Regions from separate parts of the Enterobacter wuhouensis genome, predicted to be linked through region 2. Evidence: predicted binding sites of a transcription regulator. Region 2 holds the regulator's gene; the other holds the start of a gene.
What was found. Region 2 encodes CRP, which controls carbon source genes, mostly activating them, when cyclic AMP is high. Its sites were predicted from a motif close to ATGTGANNNNNNTCACAT; they were not measured.
Positions count from the first base shown of each region.

Region 1: the regulator CRP is predicted to act here: its motif matches at 1,611-1,628, upstream of garD (galactarate dehydratase).

Region 1 covers NZ_CP142124.1:4,186,507-4,194,543, forward strand. The annotation lists gene VPX56_RS19920 (MFS transporter) at 2-1,336, opposite strand; gene garD (galactarate dehydratase) at 1,751-3,322, shown strand; gene VPX56_RS19930 (DeoR family transcriptional regulator) at 3,436-4,239, opposite strand; gene kbaZ (tagatose-bisphosphate aldolase subunit KbaZ) at 4,479-5,786, shown strand; gene agaV (PTS N-acetylgalactosamine transporter subunit IIB) at 5,806-6,279, shown strand; gene agaW (PTS N-acetylgalactosamine transporter subunit IIC) at 6,290-7,069, shown strand; gene agaE (PTS N-acetylgalactosamine transporter subunit IID) at 7,059-7,937, shown strand; gene agaF (PTS galactosamine/N-acetylgalactosamine transporter subunit IIA) at 7,954-8,037, shown strand, end outside.
Region 2 covers NZ_CP142124.1:4,386,902-4,394,938, reverse strand. The annotation lists gene VPX56_RS21045 (YccS/YhfK family putative transporter) at 1-1,101, opposite strand, end outside; gene crp (cAMP-activated global transcriptional regulator CRP) at 1,158-1,790, opposite strand; gene VPX56_RS21035 (OsmC family protein) at 2,101-2,505, shown strand; gene VPX56_RS21030 (phosphoribulokinase) at 2,592-3,461, opposite strand; gene VPX56_RS21025 (YheU family protein) at 3,492-3,710, opposite strand; gene VPX56_RS21020 (hydrolase) at 3,707-4,729, opposite strand; gene mdcA (malonate decarboxylase subunit alpha) at 4,958-6,613, shown strand; gene VPX56_RS21010 (triphosphoribosyl-dephospho-CoA synthase) at 6,613-7,470, shown strand; gene mdcC (malonate decarboxylase acyl carrier protein) at 7,480-7,779, shown strand; gene VPX56_RS21000 (biotin-independent malonate decarboxylase subunit beta) at 7,772-8,037, shown strand, end outside.

The DNA of each region.
Region 1 (8,037 bases), 200 kb from region 2:
CTTATTTCTGCAATTCCATACGTTTAATGTCGCCTACCACGAACAGGTAGCAGACCATCGCCATTAACGCTGAACAGCCAACGAATACCAGTGCCGCGTTGAAAGAATGCAGCTCACTGACCAGATAACCAATTACCAGCGGCGTCGCGATAGACGCCACGTTACCAAAGACGTTAAACACCCCGCCGCACAGGCCGACAATCTCTTTTGGCGCGGTGTCGGAAATGACCGGCCAGCCGAGGGCACCAAAGCCTTTGCCGAAGAACGCCAGCGCCATCAGGGCCACCACCAGCGTGGTGTTGTTGGTGTAGTTACACAGGATGATGGATGATGCCAGCAGCATGCCCAGCACAATCGGCAGCTTGCGCGCCAGCGTTATCGACTTGCCCTGCTTAATCAGGTAATCCGAGAACACCCCGCCCAGCACGCCGCCTGCAAAGCCGCACAGCGCCGGGATGGAGGCCACCAGACCGACCTTCAGAATCGACATCCCTTTTTCCTGCACCAGATAAATCGGGAACCAGGTGAGGAAGAACCAGGTGATGGTGTTTATAAAGTATTGACCAAAAAAGACGCCCAGCATCATGCGGTTGGTCAATAACTGTTTGATGTAGTGGAGTTTCGGGCCGCTCGCCGCCTGCGCACCCGGCTTTTTGTGGTCCATATCGACCACGGCACCGCCTTCGGTAATGAACTTCAGCTCCTGCCCGGACATGCGCGGGTGGTCGGTCGGGTTATGGATGTACTTGACCCATACGCCGGTCAGCACGAAACCAATCACTCCCATGACGGTGAAGACGTGTTCCCAGCCCCAGGCGAAGGTCAGCCAGCCCAGCAGCGGAGAGAAGATCGCCAGCGAGAAATACTGCGCCGCGTTAAACAACGCAGACGCGGTGCCGCGCTCTTTAGTCGGGAACCAGGCCGCCACGATGCGGGCGTTCGCCGGGAATGACGGCGCTTCCGAGAAGCCGAGCATAAAGCGCATGATAAACATTGAAATGCCCGCCCAGGCCAGCGGGAAGAGATCCACAAAGCCCTGCAGGAAGGTGAACAGCGACCAGAAGAACAGGCTGTAGGTGTAAACCTTTTTCGAGCCGAACTTATCCAGCAGCCAGCCGCCGGGGATTTGCATCAGCAGGTAGGCCCAGCCGAAGGCGGAGAAGATATACCCCATCGAGACGGCGCTCAGCTGCAGCTCTTTCGCCACCTCGGTGCCGGCAATCGACAGCGTGGCACGGTCAGCATAGTTGATGGACGTAACGATAAATATAATCAGCAGAATTAAATAACGGGTGGGTATCCCCTTTTTCGATTCTACAGCGGTATCCAGAATCATGTTTATTTCCTCGGGCACATCGATAGTTTTATATTTATAATTTTTATGAAGGAGTATTCCCTGATTATTTATCGATAGCAGGCAATATCAGGTAATTAACCAGATGCAATGAAATCGTGATTCAGTATAATCATCACCCGGTATTCGCACATTGTAATAACGCTCAATTATCGCGGCCTATATAAATAATATTTTGAGCATATGCACAAGGCACTGGGCGCTGATGCACAGAATCAGGCATTAGGGGCTAACGGGCATGATGTCTCGCATTAGGGAGTGATCCGGATCACATTTTTATACCCTAAGTCCTGACATTCTTTATTTAAGAAGCGGCATCTTTATTTCGATAATAAGAAAATAAAAATCCATCTGGCCGCATTAATTATCAGACACTTTGCTGGAGAATACTGAACAATGGCCGACATTGAAATTCGACAGGCATCGCCGACGGCGTTCTATATAAAAGTACACGACACCGATAACGTGGCGATTATTGTCAACGACAACGGCTTAAAAGCGGGAACCCGTTTCCCGGACGGGCTGGAACTGATTGAGCATATTCCGCAGGGGCATAAAGTCGCGCTGGTGGATATCCCGGCTCACGGTGAAATCGTGCGCTACGGTGAAGTGATTGGCTATGCCGTTCGCGCCATCCCGCAGGGAAGCTGGATTGAGGAGTCGCTGGTGGAGCTACCCAAGGCACCGCCGCTGAACACCCTGCCGCTGGCGACCCGCGTTCCCGAGCCGCTTCCGCCGCTGGAAGGTTATACCTTTGAAGGCTATCGCAACGCGGACGGCAGCGTCGGCACCAAGAACCTGCTCGGTATTACCACCAGCGTGCACTGCGTGGCGGGCGTGGTGGATTACGTGTTGAAAATCATCGAGCGCGACCTGCTGCCGAAATACCCGAACGTGGACGGCGTGGTCGGCCTGAACCACCTTTACGGCTGCGGCGTGGCGATCAACGCGCCCGCGGCGGTGGTACCAATCCGCACCATTCATAATATCGCCCTTAACCCGAACTTTGGCGGCGAGGTGATGGTGATTGGCCTGGGCTGTGAAAAGCTGCAGCCTGAGCGCCTGCTGCAGGGCACCGAGGATGTGAAAGCCATTCCGGTGGACGAGGCCAGCATCGTGCGCCTGCAGGACGAACACCACGTCGGCTTTAGATCGATGGTCGACGATATTCTGCAGGTGGCTGAACGTCATCTGGACAAGCTCAACAGGCGCCAGCGCGAAACCTGCCCGGCGTCTGACCTGGTTGTAGGAACCCAGTGCGGCGGCAGCGATGCGTTTTCCGGCGTCACTGCTAACCCGGCGGTGGGCTATGCGTCCGATCTGTTCGTGCGCTGCGGCGCGACGGTGATGTTCTCCGAGGTAACCGAGGTGCGTGACGCCATCCACCTGCTGACGCCGCGCGCCGTCAACGAAGAGGTGGGCAAACGCCTGCTGGAGGAGATGGCCTGGTACGATAACTATCTGGATATGGGCCAAACCGATCGCAGCGCCAACCCGTCTCCGGGCAACAAGAAGGGCGGCCTGGCGAACGTGGTGGAAAAAGCCCTTGGTTCGATTGCCAAATCCGGCCAGAGCGCGATTGTGGAAGTGTTGTCACCCGGGCAGCGCCCAACCAAACGCGGCCTGATTTACGCGGCAACGCCTGCCAGCGATTTCGTTTGCGGTACGCAGCAGGTGGCGTCCGGCATTACGGTTCAGGTCTTCACCACCGGACGCGGCACGCCGTACGGCCTGATGGCGGTGCCGGTGATCAAGATGGCGACCCGCACCGAGCTGGCGAACCGCTGGTATGACTTAATGGACATCAACGCGGGCACCATCGCCACCGGGGAAGAGAGCATTGAGGACGTGGGCTGGAAGCTGTTCCACTTCATTCTGGACGTGGCGAGCGGGCGGAAGAAAACCTTCTCCGATCGGTGGGGATTACATAATCAGCTGGCGGTGTTTAATCCGGCACCGGTGACGTGATGGCCCCTCACCCTAACCCTCTCCCCATAGGGGAGAGGGGACTGCTCGGTGCGGTCTTTTCACCCTCGCCCCTATGGGGAGAGGGCAGGGTGAGGGGAAAGGTGTAAAACCTCTTAAACCAGCACCATGTCAATCCCGCTCTTCCGCAGCCCGTCCAGGCTCTCCGCCGGAATCCCTTCGTCGACAATAATCATATCGATCCTTTGCGTATCGATGATTTTATGCAGGCTCGAACGGTTAAACTTGCTGGAGTCCGTCACCACGATAATACGCTCTGCCACCTCGCACATTTTGCGGTTCAGGCGGGCCTCGTCTTCATTGTGCGTGCTTACACCGCGATCCAGATCGATGGCGTCAACGCCCAGGAATAAAAGGTCAAAATGGTAATTCTGTAGCGACTGCTCCGCCTGGTCGCCGTAGAACGATTGCGATTGACGGCGCAAATGCCCGCCGGTCATCAGCAGCTCTACCCCTTCCGCTTCCAGCAACGCATTGGCGACGTTCATCCCGTTGGTCATCGCAATCACGTCCGTATGCTGGCGCAGCATGCGGGCGATTTCAAACGTCGTGGTGCCGGAATCCAGAATAATGCGGTGGCCTGGCTTTACCAGCTCAGCGGCGGCCTGCGCAATACTGCGCTTCACCGCCGTATTCAGCGAACTTTTATCCTCCACGGAAGGCTCAGCGCCCGTCGCATTGCCTTCACATATCAGGGCGCCGCCGTAGGCACGTACGGCAATGCCCTGCTTCTCAAGGAACGCCAGATCGTTGCGGATCGTCACCGTCGACACGCCATAGAGATGAGAAAGATCGTTAACCTGCACGCTTCCCTGCGCCCGCAACCGCTGAATAATTTGCTCTCGCCTTTCACTGGTACCGGTGATGCGCTTTTCCGCGGATGAATCGGTGCTGCTCATACGAGCTCCTTAATAAATAAACTTTCGTTTCATTTCGTTTCGCCTATTAAGGCCTTTCTTTTACGGGAATGCAAGCCCTGTCTGGCGACCAGACGCAAGCCGACCGGGCGCTGAAACCTTTCATTATGTTTCTTTTGTGAAACAGATCGGAAAACTATTATCTTTCGTTTTATTTTTATAACACCATGATGCAGTATCAAATGAAACAAAACGAAAGATGAATACCAACACCATCCGAAATGGAGAGGAAAGTGAAACATCTGACACACATGGTGGAACAACATAAACGGGGGAATGCAAACGGGATTTACGCCGTCTGTTCCGCACATCCCCTGGTACTTGAAGCCGCAATTCGTTACGCACAGTCGCATCAAACGCCGCTATTGATTGAAGCCACCTCCAACCAGGTGGATCAGTTCGGCGGCTATACCGGCATGACGCCCGAAGATTTTTACGGGTTTGTCTGCCGTCTGGCCGAGTCGCTCGATTTTCCGACCTCACAGCTGATCCTCGGCGGCGATCACTTAGGGCCGAACCGCTGGCAAAACCTGCCTGCACAGCAGGCGATGGCCAATGCCGACGACCTCATCAAAAGCTATGTTGCCGCCGGATTCAAAAAGATCCACCTCGACTGCAGCATGTCCTGCGAAGACGATCCGGTGCCGTTAACCGATGCCATCGTTGCTGAACGCGCGGCTCGTCTGGCGAAGATTGCCGAAGCGACCTGCCGCGAACAGTTCGGCGTCACCGATCTGGTCTACGTTATCGGCACGGAGGTTCCGGTTCCCGGCGGCGCACACGAGACGCTCACCGAGCTTGAGGTCACTACGCCGGACGCGGCCCGCGCCACGCTTGAGGCTCACCGCCACGCGTTCGAAAAAGAGGGGTTAAACGACATCTGGCCGCGCATTATTGGCCTGGTGGTCCAGCCTGGCGTGGAGTTCGACCACGCGCACGTCTGCGACTATCAGCCGCAGAAAGCCGTTGCCCTGAGCAAAATGGTTGAAGCCTACGACACGCTGGTGTTTGAAGCGCACTCCACCGATTACCAGACGCCGCAGGCGCTTCGCCAGCTGGTGAAAGATCACTTCGCCATTCTGAAAGTTGGCCCTGCCCTGACCTTCGCCCTGCGCGAGGCGCTGTTCTCGCTGGCCGCCATTGAAGAGGAACTGCTCCCTGCGAAAGCCAGCTCCGGCCTGCGCCACGTGCTGGAAAACGTCATGCTCGATCGCCCGGAATACTGGCAAAGCCACTACCACGGTGACGGTAACGCGCGACGCCTGGCGCGCGGCTACAGCTACTCCGACCGCGTGCGCTACTACTGGCCGGACAGCCAGATTGACGATGCTTTTGAGCGACTGGTGCGCAACCTGGCGGATGAACCCATCCCGCTGCCGCTGATTAGCCAGTATCTGCCGCTGCAGTACGGCAAAGTTCGCGAGGGCGCTCTCAAGTCGACACCACGGGAACTCATTATCGACCACATTCAGGACATACTTCAGCAGTACCACGCCGCCTGCGAAGGCGTAACGACTCAAAACGCATAATTAAAAAGAGGAAAACGCTATGCCAAACATTGTTTTATGCCGCATCGATGAACGTCTGATCCACGGTCAGGTGGGCGTGCAGTGGGTGGGGTTTGCGGGAGCAAACCTGGTGCTGGTAGCAAATGACGAGGTGGCTGAAGATCCGGTACAGCAAAACCTGATGGAAATGGTGCTCGCGGAGGGGATCGCCGTGCGCTTCTGGTCGCTGCAAAAAGTGATCGACAACATTCACCGCGCCGCTGACCGTCAGAAAATCCTGCTGGTCTGCAAATCACCCGCCGATTTTCTGACGCTGGTCGAGGGCGGCGTGCCCATCACCCGTATCAACGTGGGAAACATGCACTACGCCAATGGCAAACAACAAATTGCCAAAACGGTCTCTGTCGACGCGAACGATATCGCCGCGTTCAACGGCCTGAAATCTGCCGGAGTGGAATGCTTCGTTCAGGGCGTACCAACAGAAGCTGCTTTGGATCTCTTTAAACTGCTCTGAGGGATTCACAATGGAAATCAGTCTGTTGCAGGCGCTGGCGCTGGGCGTACTCGCCTTTATCGCCGGTCTGGATATGTTTAACGGCTTAACGCACATGCACCGCCCGGTGGTACTCGGGCCGCTGGTCGGCCTGATTCTGGGCGATTTGCATACCGGCATTTTGACCGGCGGGACGTTAGAGCTGGTCTGGATGGGACTGGCACCCCTGGCGGGCGCGCAGCCGCCTAACGTCATTATCGGCACCATCGTGGGCACCGCCTTTGCCATCAGCACCGGCGTGAAGCCGGAGGTTGCGGTTGGCGTCGCCGTGCCGTTTGCCGTTGCGGTGCAAATGGGGATCACCTTCCTCTTCTCGGTAATGTCCGGCGTGATGTCCCGCTGCGACCGCATGGCGGCAAATGCCGACACCAGCGGCATTGAACGGGTCAACTATCTGGCGCTGCTGGCACTCGGCATCTTCTATTTTCTGTGCGCGTTCCTGCCGATCTACTTCGGTGCAGAACATGCGAAAACCGCCATTGACGTTCTGCCAGCGCGTCTGATTGACGGCCTCGGCGTGGCGGGCGGCATCATGCCAGCTATCGGCTTCGCCGTACTGCTGAAGATCATGATGAAAAACGTCTATATCCCTTACTTCATTATCGGCTTTGTGGCTGCAGCCTGGCTCAAGCTCCCGGTGCTGGCGATAGCGGCGGCCGCGCTGGCAATGGCGCTGATCGACCTGATGCGCAAATCACCTGAACCGACGGCGCCTGCCGCTCAGAAAGAGGAATTCGAAGATGGCATCTAACCAAACAACGTTGCCGGGCGTGTCTGAAAGCGAAGAGACGCTCCTGACCGGCGTGAATGAAAACGTCTACGAGGACCAAAGCATCGGTGCCGAGCTGACGAAGCAGGATATTAACCGCGTGGCCTGGCGCTCCATGCTGCTGCAGGCCTCGTTTAACTATGAACGTATGCAGGCCTCCGGCTGGCTGTACGGCTTACTGCCCGCGTTGAAAAAGATCCACACCAACAAGCGGGACCTGGCGCGCGCCATGAAAGGCCATATGGGCTTCTTCAACACCCACCCGTTCCTGGTGACCTTTGTTATCGGCATTATTCTGGCGATGGAGCGCTCCAAGCAGGATGTGAACAGCATCCAGAGCACCAAAATTGCCGTCGGTGCCCCGCTCGGCGGCATTGGCGACGCCATGTTTTGGCTAACCCTGCTGCCCATCTGCGGCGGTATTGGCGCCAGCCTGGCGCTGCAAGGGTCGATTCTGGGCGCAGTGGTCTTTATCGTGCTGTTTAACGTGGTGCACCTTGGCCTGCGTTTTGGCCTGGCGCACTACGCGTACCGGATGGGCGTCGCGGCCATTCCGCTGATTAAGGCCAACACCAAAAAGGTCGGCCACGCGGCGTCTATCGTCGGGATGACGGTGATCGGCGCGCTGGTGGCAACCTACGTCCGCCTCAATACCACGCTTGAAATCAAGGCGGGTGATGCGGTCGTTAAATTGCAGGCCGACGTGATCGACAAGCTGATGCCCGCGTTCCTGCCGCTGGTCTATACCCTGACCATGTTCTGGCTGGTACGCCGCGGCTGGAGCCCGCTGCGCCTGATTGGTATCACCGTGCTGCTGGGTGTAGTCGGTAAGTTCTGTCACTTCCTGTAAAAGCAAAGAGGTAGCGATGTTAGGCATTATTTTGACGGGTCACGGCGGCTTTGCCAGCGGGCTTGAGCAGGCAATGAAGCAGATCCTCGGCGAGCAGCCG
Region 2 (8,037 bases):
GGCGTTGCGCAGGGCGGCGGATTTCAGCGACAGGTAGCTTTTGAGGGCGGGCAGCAGCGGCAGACGCTTCTGTTTATCCGCCATCAGGTCGCGAGGATAAAGCGGGCGCTGGGTACGCAATACGCGGGCGATGCGGCTGAAGTGCCAGGCGGCAAACTGGCCGACCGGGTTATCCGGGTGCTGACGCGCAATTTTTTCCAGCGCGCCGAGCGGTTTGTCCATGTTAAAGCGCGTCGGGTAGCGGTGATAGAGAATATCGTCGGCCAGCACCCGCAGGCGCGCCGACACGGTCTGGGCGTTCCAGCGGATCACCGCTTCGGCGTGGCTGCGCTCGACCAGCTTTTGCACCTCCTGCGGATGGTGCAGGCTCACGGAGATATGCTCCTGCAGATCCAGCCCCACCTGGAAGGTGCGCAGCAGCCGCTTGTACTCGTGGTTTTTATTGGCGGCGAGCATGTGCAGCTGCTGATAGCACTGGCTGATCAGGTCGACCACCTTTTGCTGGCGCGCCAGCAGCGGCGGAAGGGATTTCTCCGGATCGGTGTGCTGGGTCAGCAGGGTATATTTGGCTTCACAGTAATCCGCCAGCTGCACGTAGAGCAGGCTCAGGGATTCACGCAGCGGCTGCTCCCGCCACAGCCAGAACCAGAACCAGTTAAACAGCCCGTACCACAGCGTGCCGAGGGCGTAGATGAGCAGCGGTTCCCATATCGGCATATTCCCCGCGAGGCTCAGGGTGAATATGGCGGCAATCAGCGAGGCGGGCAGCAGGCGCGCGTGAAGCGAACTGATCTCCGCCGTTACGCCGAGCGTCATCGCCAGCACGGTCAGGATCAGCGGGAGCGGAATATCACGGGCGAGCAGGAGCTGTACGGCAAGGCTACAGCCGGCAAACAGGCAGCCGCCGATAATCAGGCGCTTGAAAAAGCGTTTATGCGGCGTGTCCAAACCGGCGATGTTGCAGCAGGCGGGCACGAGGGAAAACAGCAGGCCTTGCTGAAGATGTCCGAGGATCAGGCCCACGGCCACGGGAAGGCACAACACCAACGTTTGTCGCAGTGCGTAGTTAACTTCCGGGTGATAAATCAGCCTGCGCCACATGGGGAATAGAGACAAAAACGGCGTGCCACCCTGAGATGGCACGCCGTTTGACCGAATTAACGGGTTCCGTAAACCACGATGGTTTTACCGTGCGCGGAGATCAGGTTCTGATCTTCCAGCATTTTCAGAATACGGCCTACTGTTTCACGGGAACAACCGACGATCTGACCGATTTCCTGACGGGTAATTTTAATTTGCATGCCGTCCGGGTGGGTCATTGCGTCTGGCTGTTTCGCCAGGTTCAGCAGGGTCTGTGCGATACGACCGGTCACGTCCAGGAACGCCAGGTTACCGACTTTTTCAGAGGTGACCTGCAGGCGACGCGCCATCTGGGAAGAGAGACGCATCAGGATGTCAGGATTAACCTGAATCAGCTGACGGAACTTCTTGTAAGAAATTTCAGCCACTTCACATGCTGTCTTTGCACGAACCCAGGCGCTACGTTCCTGGCCTTCTTCAAACAGGCCCAGTTCGCCGATGAAATCGCCCTGGTTCAGATAAGAAAGGATCATCTCTTTCCCTTCTTCATCTTTGATCAGCACTGCCACCGAGCCTTTAACGATGTAATACAACGTCTCGGCTTTTTCACCCTGGTGAATCAGAGTGCTTTTCGATGGGTACTTATGAATGTGGCAATGAGACAAGAACCATTCGAGAGTCGGGTCTGTTTGCGGTTTGCCAAGCACCATGCGCTGTTATCCTCTGTTATAAGCTGTCACCAGAGTCATAAGATGCATCCGGACTCTGGGGTTGCAATCGAATTCTTACCCATACCCTGGGAAGTCGGCTGTCGTAATTTTCGCAGCCAGTAAAGTTTGATGTCCTCTGCATACATGTGTAACGTCAATGTATTACTGTAGCATCCAGAGTGTTTTAGCATAGCTTTTGCCGCGTGTCTCCTGGTGTCTCGCTTCAGCATGATGCAGGTCGCCTTCCGTTGCGAGAAATGTAACGCGCGCGTAATCTGTCACCAAAAATGCAACGTTGGAGTTAATGAATATGCAAGCGCGTGTGAAATGGGTTGAAGGTTTAACGTTCCTGGGCGAATCCGCTTCCGGGCACCAGATTTTGATGGACGGTAACTCCGGCGACAAGGCCCCAAGCCCGATGGAAATGGTGCTGATGGCGGCGGGTGGATGCAGCGCGATTGACGTGGTGTCGATTCTGCAAAAAGGCCGTCACGATGTGACCGACTGCGAAGTGAAGCTCACGTCAGAACGTCGCGAAGAGGCGCCACGCCTGTTCACGCATATTAATCTGCACTTTATCGTGACCGGTAAAGAGCTGAAAGATGCCGCGGTATCACGCGCCGTAGACCTTTCTGCGGAAAAATACTGCTCTGTGGCGTTAATGCTGGAGAAAGCGGTAAAAATCACCCATTCGTATGAGGTGATCGAGGCTTAATCTTTTGGCGGGTGGCGCTTCGCTGACCCGCCCTACAAAAGCACGACCGTAGGCCCGGTAAGCGCAGCGCCACCGGGCAAAACAACTCACGCGATCTGCTTCCCTTCCATCAGTCGCTGGACCAGCGGCGTCATAATTAACTCCATCGCCAGCCCCATTTTTCCGCCCGGCACCACCAGCGTATTCATGTGGGAAATGAACGAGCCCTGCAGCATCGCCAGCAGCCAGGGATAATCGATGCCTTCCAGATTGCGGAAGTGGATCACCACAAAACTCTCATCCAGAGACGGGATGGTTTTCGCCGCAAACGGGTTGGAGGTGTCCACCGTCGGCACGCGCTGGAAGTTGATATGGGTACGCGAGAACTGTGGCGTCAGGAAGTTGATGTAATCTTCCATAGATCGCACCACCGAATCCATCACCGCCTCGCGCGAATGGCCGCGCTCGCTGATGTCGCGCGTCAGCTTCTGGATCCATTCCAGGTTAACGATCGGCACCACGCCCACCAGCAGATCCACGTGGCGCGCCACGTCGTGCTGGTTGGTCACCACGCCGCCGTGCAGCCCTTCGTAAAACAGCACGTCGGTGGGTTCCGGCAGCGGCTGCCACGGGGTAAACGTCCCCGGCACCTGGTTCCAGGGAACCGCTTCGTCGTAGGTGTGCAGGTATTTGCGGGATTGTCCTTTGCCGGTCTGACCGTATTCTCTGAAGGTCTGCTCTAGCAGGCCGAAATCATTGGCATCGGGGCCAAAGTAGCTGATGTGTTTACCGAGATCCCGCGCTTTACGGATGGCCATGTCCATTTCAGGGCGCGTGTAGCGGTGAAAGCTGTCGCCCTCAACCTCTGCCGCCTGTAAGTTCAGCTGTGCGAAAATTTTGCGAAAGGCAAGGCTGGTGGTGGTGGTTCCCGCCCCGCTCGAACCCGTGACGGCAATAACCGGATGTCTGGCAGACATAGCAACTCCCTGACTGGAAAGGTTTACAGATCAGCCGTGAAACGCGTTGCGGGGCATGATATTGACCGTCTCATGCAGTTCAGACCATACCAGCACCACGTCGCCGCTTTTAAGCTGGCGTTTTACATCGCTGACCTTTTGTTCAAGAGAACGTTCATGTTCACCATAATCGGTGCCCTCTCGTAATACAAAGCTTTCAATCAGATTATCGAGCGTTTCGGGAGGCAGATCCTGCCAGGGAATAATCATTTTTTACCGTCCAGAAATGAGGTGAGCCAGTCAGGAATGCGGGTTTCCAGCCACATTTTCGGGCGTCGCAGCGTACCGCCGACAAATCCCACGTGGCCGCCATGCTCGGTCAGCTGATAGTGAACGTTTTCAGGCAAAAATTCCTGGGCCGGAATGGAGTGGTGGTCCATAAACGGATCGTCTTTGGCATGGATGATCAGCGTCGGCTGGGTGATTTTGCTGAGCAGCGGCATTGCGCTGCACTGGCGATAATAGTCAATCGCATCGGCAAATCCGTGAATTTTAGCGGTGATCAGATCGTCGAATTCACGAATGCGGCGCACCTTTTTCAGCTGGCGAAGGCTAACGGGTAAGGTGTCCGGGTAGGCCTTCAGCTTACGCGCCGCGTTGGCCTTCAGCAGGTTGAGCAGGTAGCGCTGATAAACCCGTGAAAAGCCTTTTTCCATATGGTAGCTGCACTGCTCCAGCATGAAAGGCGCAGAGACGATAACGGCGGCATCCAGCGGCACCGTTTCACCCTCTTTCGCCAGCAGGCAGGCCAGCATATTGCCGCCCAGCGAATAGCCCACCGCCGCCGTCGGCACCGTTCCATAGTTCTCTCTCAGCCAGTGTAAGAACCAGGTGCCATCTTCGGTTTCACCCGAATGATAAATGCGCTTCTGGCGATTCGGCTCGCCGCTGCAGCCGCGAAAATGCATCACCACGCCAAGCCAGCCGCGCGCCTTTGCCGCCTCGATGAGGCCATGCGCGTAAGGGCTGTGCAGGCTGCCTTCCAGACCGTGAAACACCACCAGCCGGGGCTTATGCCTGGCCAGCTCCGGCGCTTCGCTCCAGGCGAGATCCAAAAAGTCACCGTCCGGCAAATCCAGGCGCTGCCAGTGTGGGGTGAACTGAACCTTGCGGCGGATCAGGCGCGGCAGCATGGTTTGCAGATGGCAGTTAGCCAGGCCGCGCATGGGCACGAATTCTGCGCTGTCGTCGGCAGCAATCTCAAAGTCTGACGGGATGATTTGGGTCATAACGGCGATGCTAATTATTGTCTGTTATTTACGATACCTTCCGAATTGTACCCCGTTTAGCCTGGATTTCCGAAACATGAACTGATCCCGATCACAAATCTTTACCTTGATTATTACTCTCAGGCTAATGATTGCGCTCTATGCTTAATTGATGCCTTTCTCACCAGAGCGCACACTTTACTCAACGTTAAGCAAATCAAAATGATTAGCTGAATCAGGAGGTTAATAATGTTATCTGGGCAAACACCCACCCGGCAATGGAACACTCGACGCAGCGAAAAAGCGCGTCGTCTGGCGTCCGTACCGGTGCAGGGCAAGGTACTGCCAACCGGCGATCTTGTCGCTATGCTGGAAAAACTGATCGCACCGGGCGACAAGGTCGTTCTGGAAGGTAACAACCAGAAGCAGGCCGATTTCCTTTCCCGCTCGCTCGCCGAGGTGAATCCGCAAATCGTTCACGATCTGCATATGATCATGCCGAGCGTGGGCCGCAGCGAGCATCTGGATATCTTCGAAAAAGGCATCGCCCGCAAGCTGGACTTCTCCTTCTCCGGCACGCAAAGCCTGCGCATTTCGCAGCTGCTGGAAGACGGTCAGCTCGAAATCGGTGCGATCCACACTTACATCGAACTTTACTCACGCCTCTACGTCGACCTCTCGCCCAACGTGGCGCTGATTGCCGGTTTTAAAGCGGACCGCAAAGGTAACCTCTACACCGGGGCAAGTACCGAAGATACCCCGGCGCTGGTGGAAGCCGCCGCGTTCCACGACGGCATCGTCATCGCACAGGTGAACGAGCTGGTGGACGACGAATGCGATCTGCCGCGCGTCGACATTCCGGGCTCCTGGATCGATTACGTGGTCGTTGCGGATAAGCCGTTCTTTATCGAACCGCTGTTCACCCGCGACCCGCGCCTGATCAAGCAGGAGCATATCCTGATGGCGATGATGGCCATCAAAGGCATCTACGCAGAGCACCAGGTGCAGTCCCTGAACCACGGTATCGGCTTTAACACCGCGGCGATTGAGCTGCTGCTGCCTACCTACGGCGAACAGCTCGGCCTGAAGGGCAAAATCTGTCAACACTGGACGCTGAACCCGCATCCCACGCTGATCCCCGCCATCGAAAGCGGCTGGGTGGAAAGCGTGCACTGCTTCGGCGGCGAGCTGGGGATGGAAGAGTACATCCGCGCCCGTCCGGACGTGTTCTTTACCGGTGCCGACGGCTCCATGCGTTCCAACCGCGCCTTCTGCCAGCTGGCAGGCCAGTACGCGGTGGATATGTTCATCGGCTCTACGCTGCAGGTTGACGGCTACGCCAACTCCTCCACCGTGACCCGCGGTCGTCTTTCCGGCTTCGGCGGTGCGCCAAACATGGGCCACGATCCGCACGGTCGTCGTCATGCGACCCCGGCCTGGCTGAACATGATCACCGAGCCTGACCCAATGCAGCGCGGTAAAAAACTGGTCGTGCAGATGGTCGAAACCTTCCAGGCAGGCGTGAAGCCGACCTTCGTGGAAAAACTCGATGCCGTTGACGTGGCGAAAGCCTCCGGCATGCCGCTGGCACCGGTGATGATTTACGGCGATGACGTGACGCACGTGCTGACGGAAGAGGGGATTGCTTACCTCTATCGCGCCAAAGATCTGGAAGAGCGTCGGGCCATGGTTGCCGCCGTCGCGGGGATCACCGATATCGGCCTGGGCGTTGACGCCAAACGCGTGGCGGAACTGCGCCAGAGCGGCAAAGTGGTCTATCCGGAAGATATGGGCATCCGCCGTACCGACGCTACCCGCTCTCTGCTGGCAGCCGGCAGCGTGTCTGACCTCGTTGAGTGGTCCGGCGGTTTGTACAACCCACCTGCGAAATTCCGGAGCTGGTAATGAAAGTTCTGCCCCAGATTCAGGTTGAAGGCGGTGCCGAATGGCTGGCGCGAACCGCCACGCAGTGTCTGATTGACGAAGCACGTTTAAGCCCGAAACCCGGTCTGGTGGACAGTCGGGGGAACGGCGCGCACCACGATTTATCCCTTGCGCTCATGGAGCGCTCCGCGCACAGCCTGACCTCCACGTTTCAGGCGCTGGCGCAGCAGAGCTGGCAGCGCCCGGCGGATATTGCCCTCAGGCAAACCGTTGGCCGTCTTGGCCGCGAAGGCGAACGGCAGATGATGGCCGCTACCGACGGCGTGAACACTCACCGCGGCGCGATTTGGGCGCTGGGGCTGTTGGTCAGCGCGGTGGCGATGCTGGGCGGGGATGCGGCTGCGCAAGCCGTCGCAAATACCGCCGCCCAGCTGGCGAAACTGCCGGACGAGGCGGCGCCGAAAGTGTTCAGCAAAGGGCTGCGCGCCACGCACCGCTACCGCGTGCCGGGCGCCAGAGAAGAAGCGCAGCAGGCGTTTCCGCACGTTATGCAGCGCGCGCTGCCGCAGCTTCGCCTGAGCCGTCTCAACGGCAGCAGCGAAACGCAGGCCAGGCTCGACGCGCTGATGGCGATCATGACCTCCCTCACCGACACCTGCGTGCTGTCGCGCGCCGGAATGGAGGGGCTGGACGCCATGCAGAGTGGTGCCCGTGCGGTACTGAACGCCGGAGGCTGTGCAACGCTCGCGGGCCAGCGGGCATTGGCGAGCTTAGATCGTCAGATGCTCACGCTCAACGCCTCGCCGGGCGGCGCAGCCGACCTGCTTGCCGCCACGCTGTTTCTCGACCGCGTCGAAACGCCTTATTCAAAGCATTAAGAGGATGTTATGGAAAAAATCACATTGACCGTGCCAGCCAGCCGCGCGTTAAGCGGCAGGGCGCTGGCAGGGGTAGTCGGCTCCGGGGATATGGAGGTGTTGTTTGCCGCCGAACCGGGCCAGACCTTAACCATCGATATCACCACCTCCGTCGACAACAGCCGTGGTCGCTGGGAGGCCCTGTTCAACCGCCTGCAGACCGTCAGCAGCCTGCCCGCCGGGAAGCTGACCATCCACGACTTCGGCGCGACGCCGGGCGTGGCGCGCATTCGCATCGAACAGGTCTTTGAGGGGGTAAGCCATGCGTAATGACAGCAGCTTTATCGAACTAAAAGCGCGCCAGCGCGCGCAGGCTCTGCTGGATGACGGCAGCTACCGCGAACTGCTGGACCCGTTTGAAGGCATTATCTCTCCGTGGCTTGGGCCGCAGGGGATTGTTCCGCAGGCCGATGACGGTATGGTCGTCGCAAAAGGCACCATTAACGGCCAGCCTGCGGTCGTCGTCGCGATTGAAGGCGCGTTCCAGGGCGGCAGCATGGGCGAAGTGTCCGGCGCCAAAATGGCGGC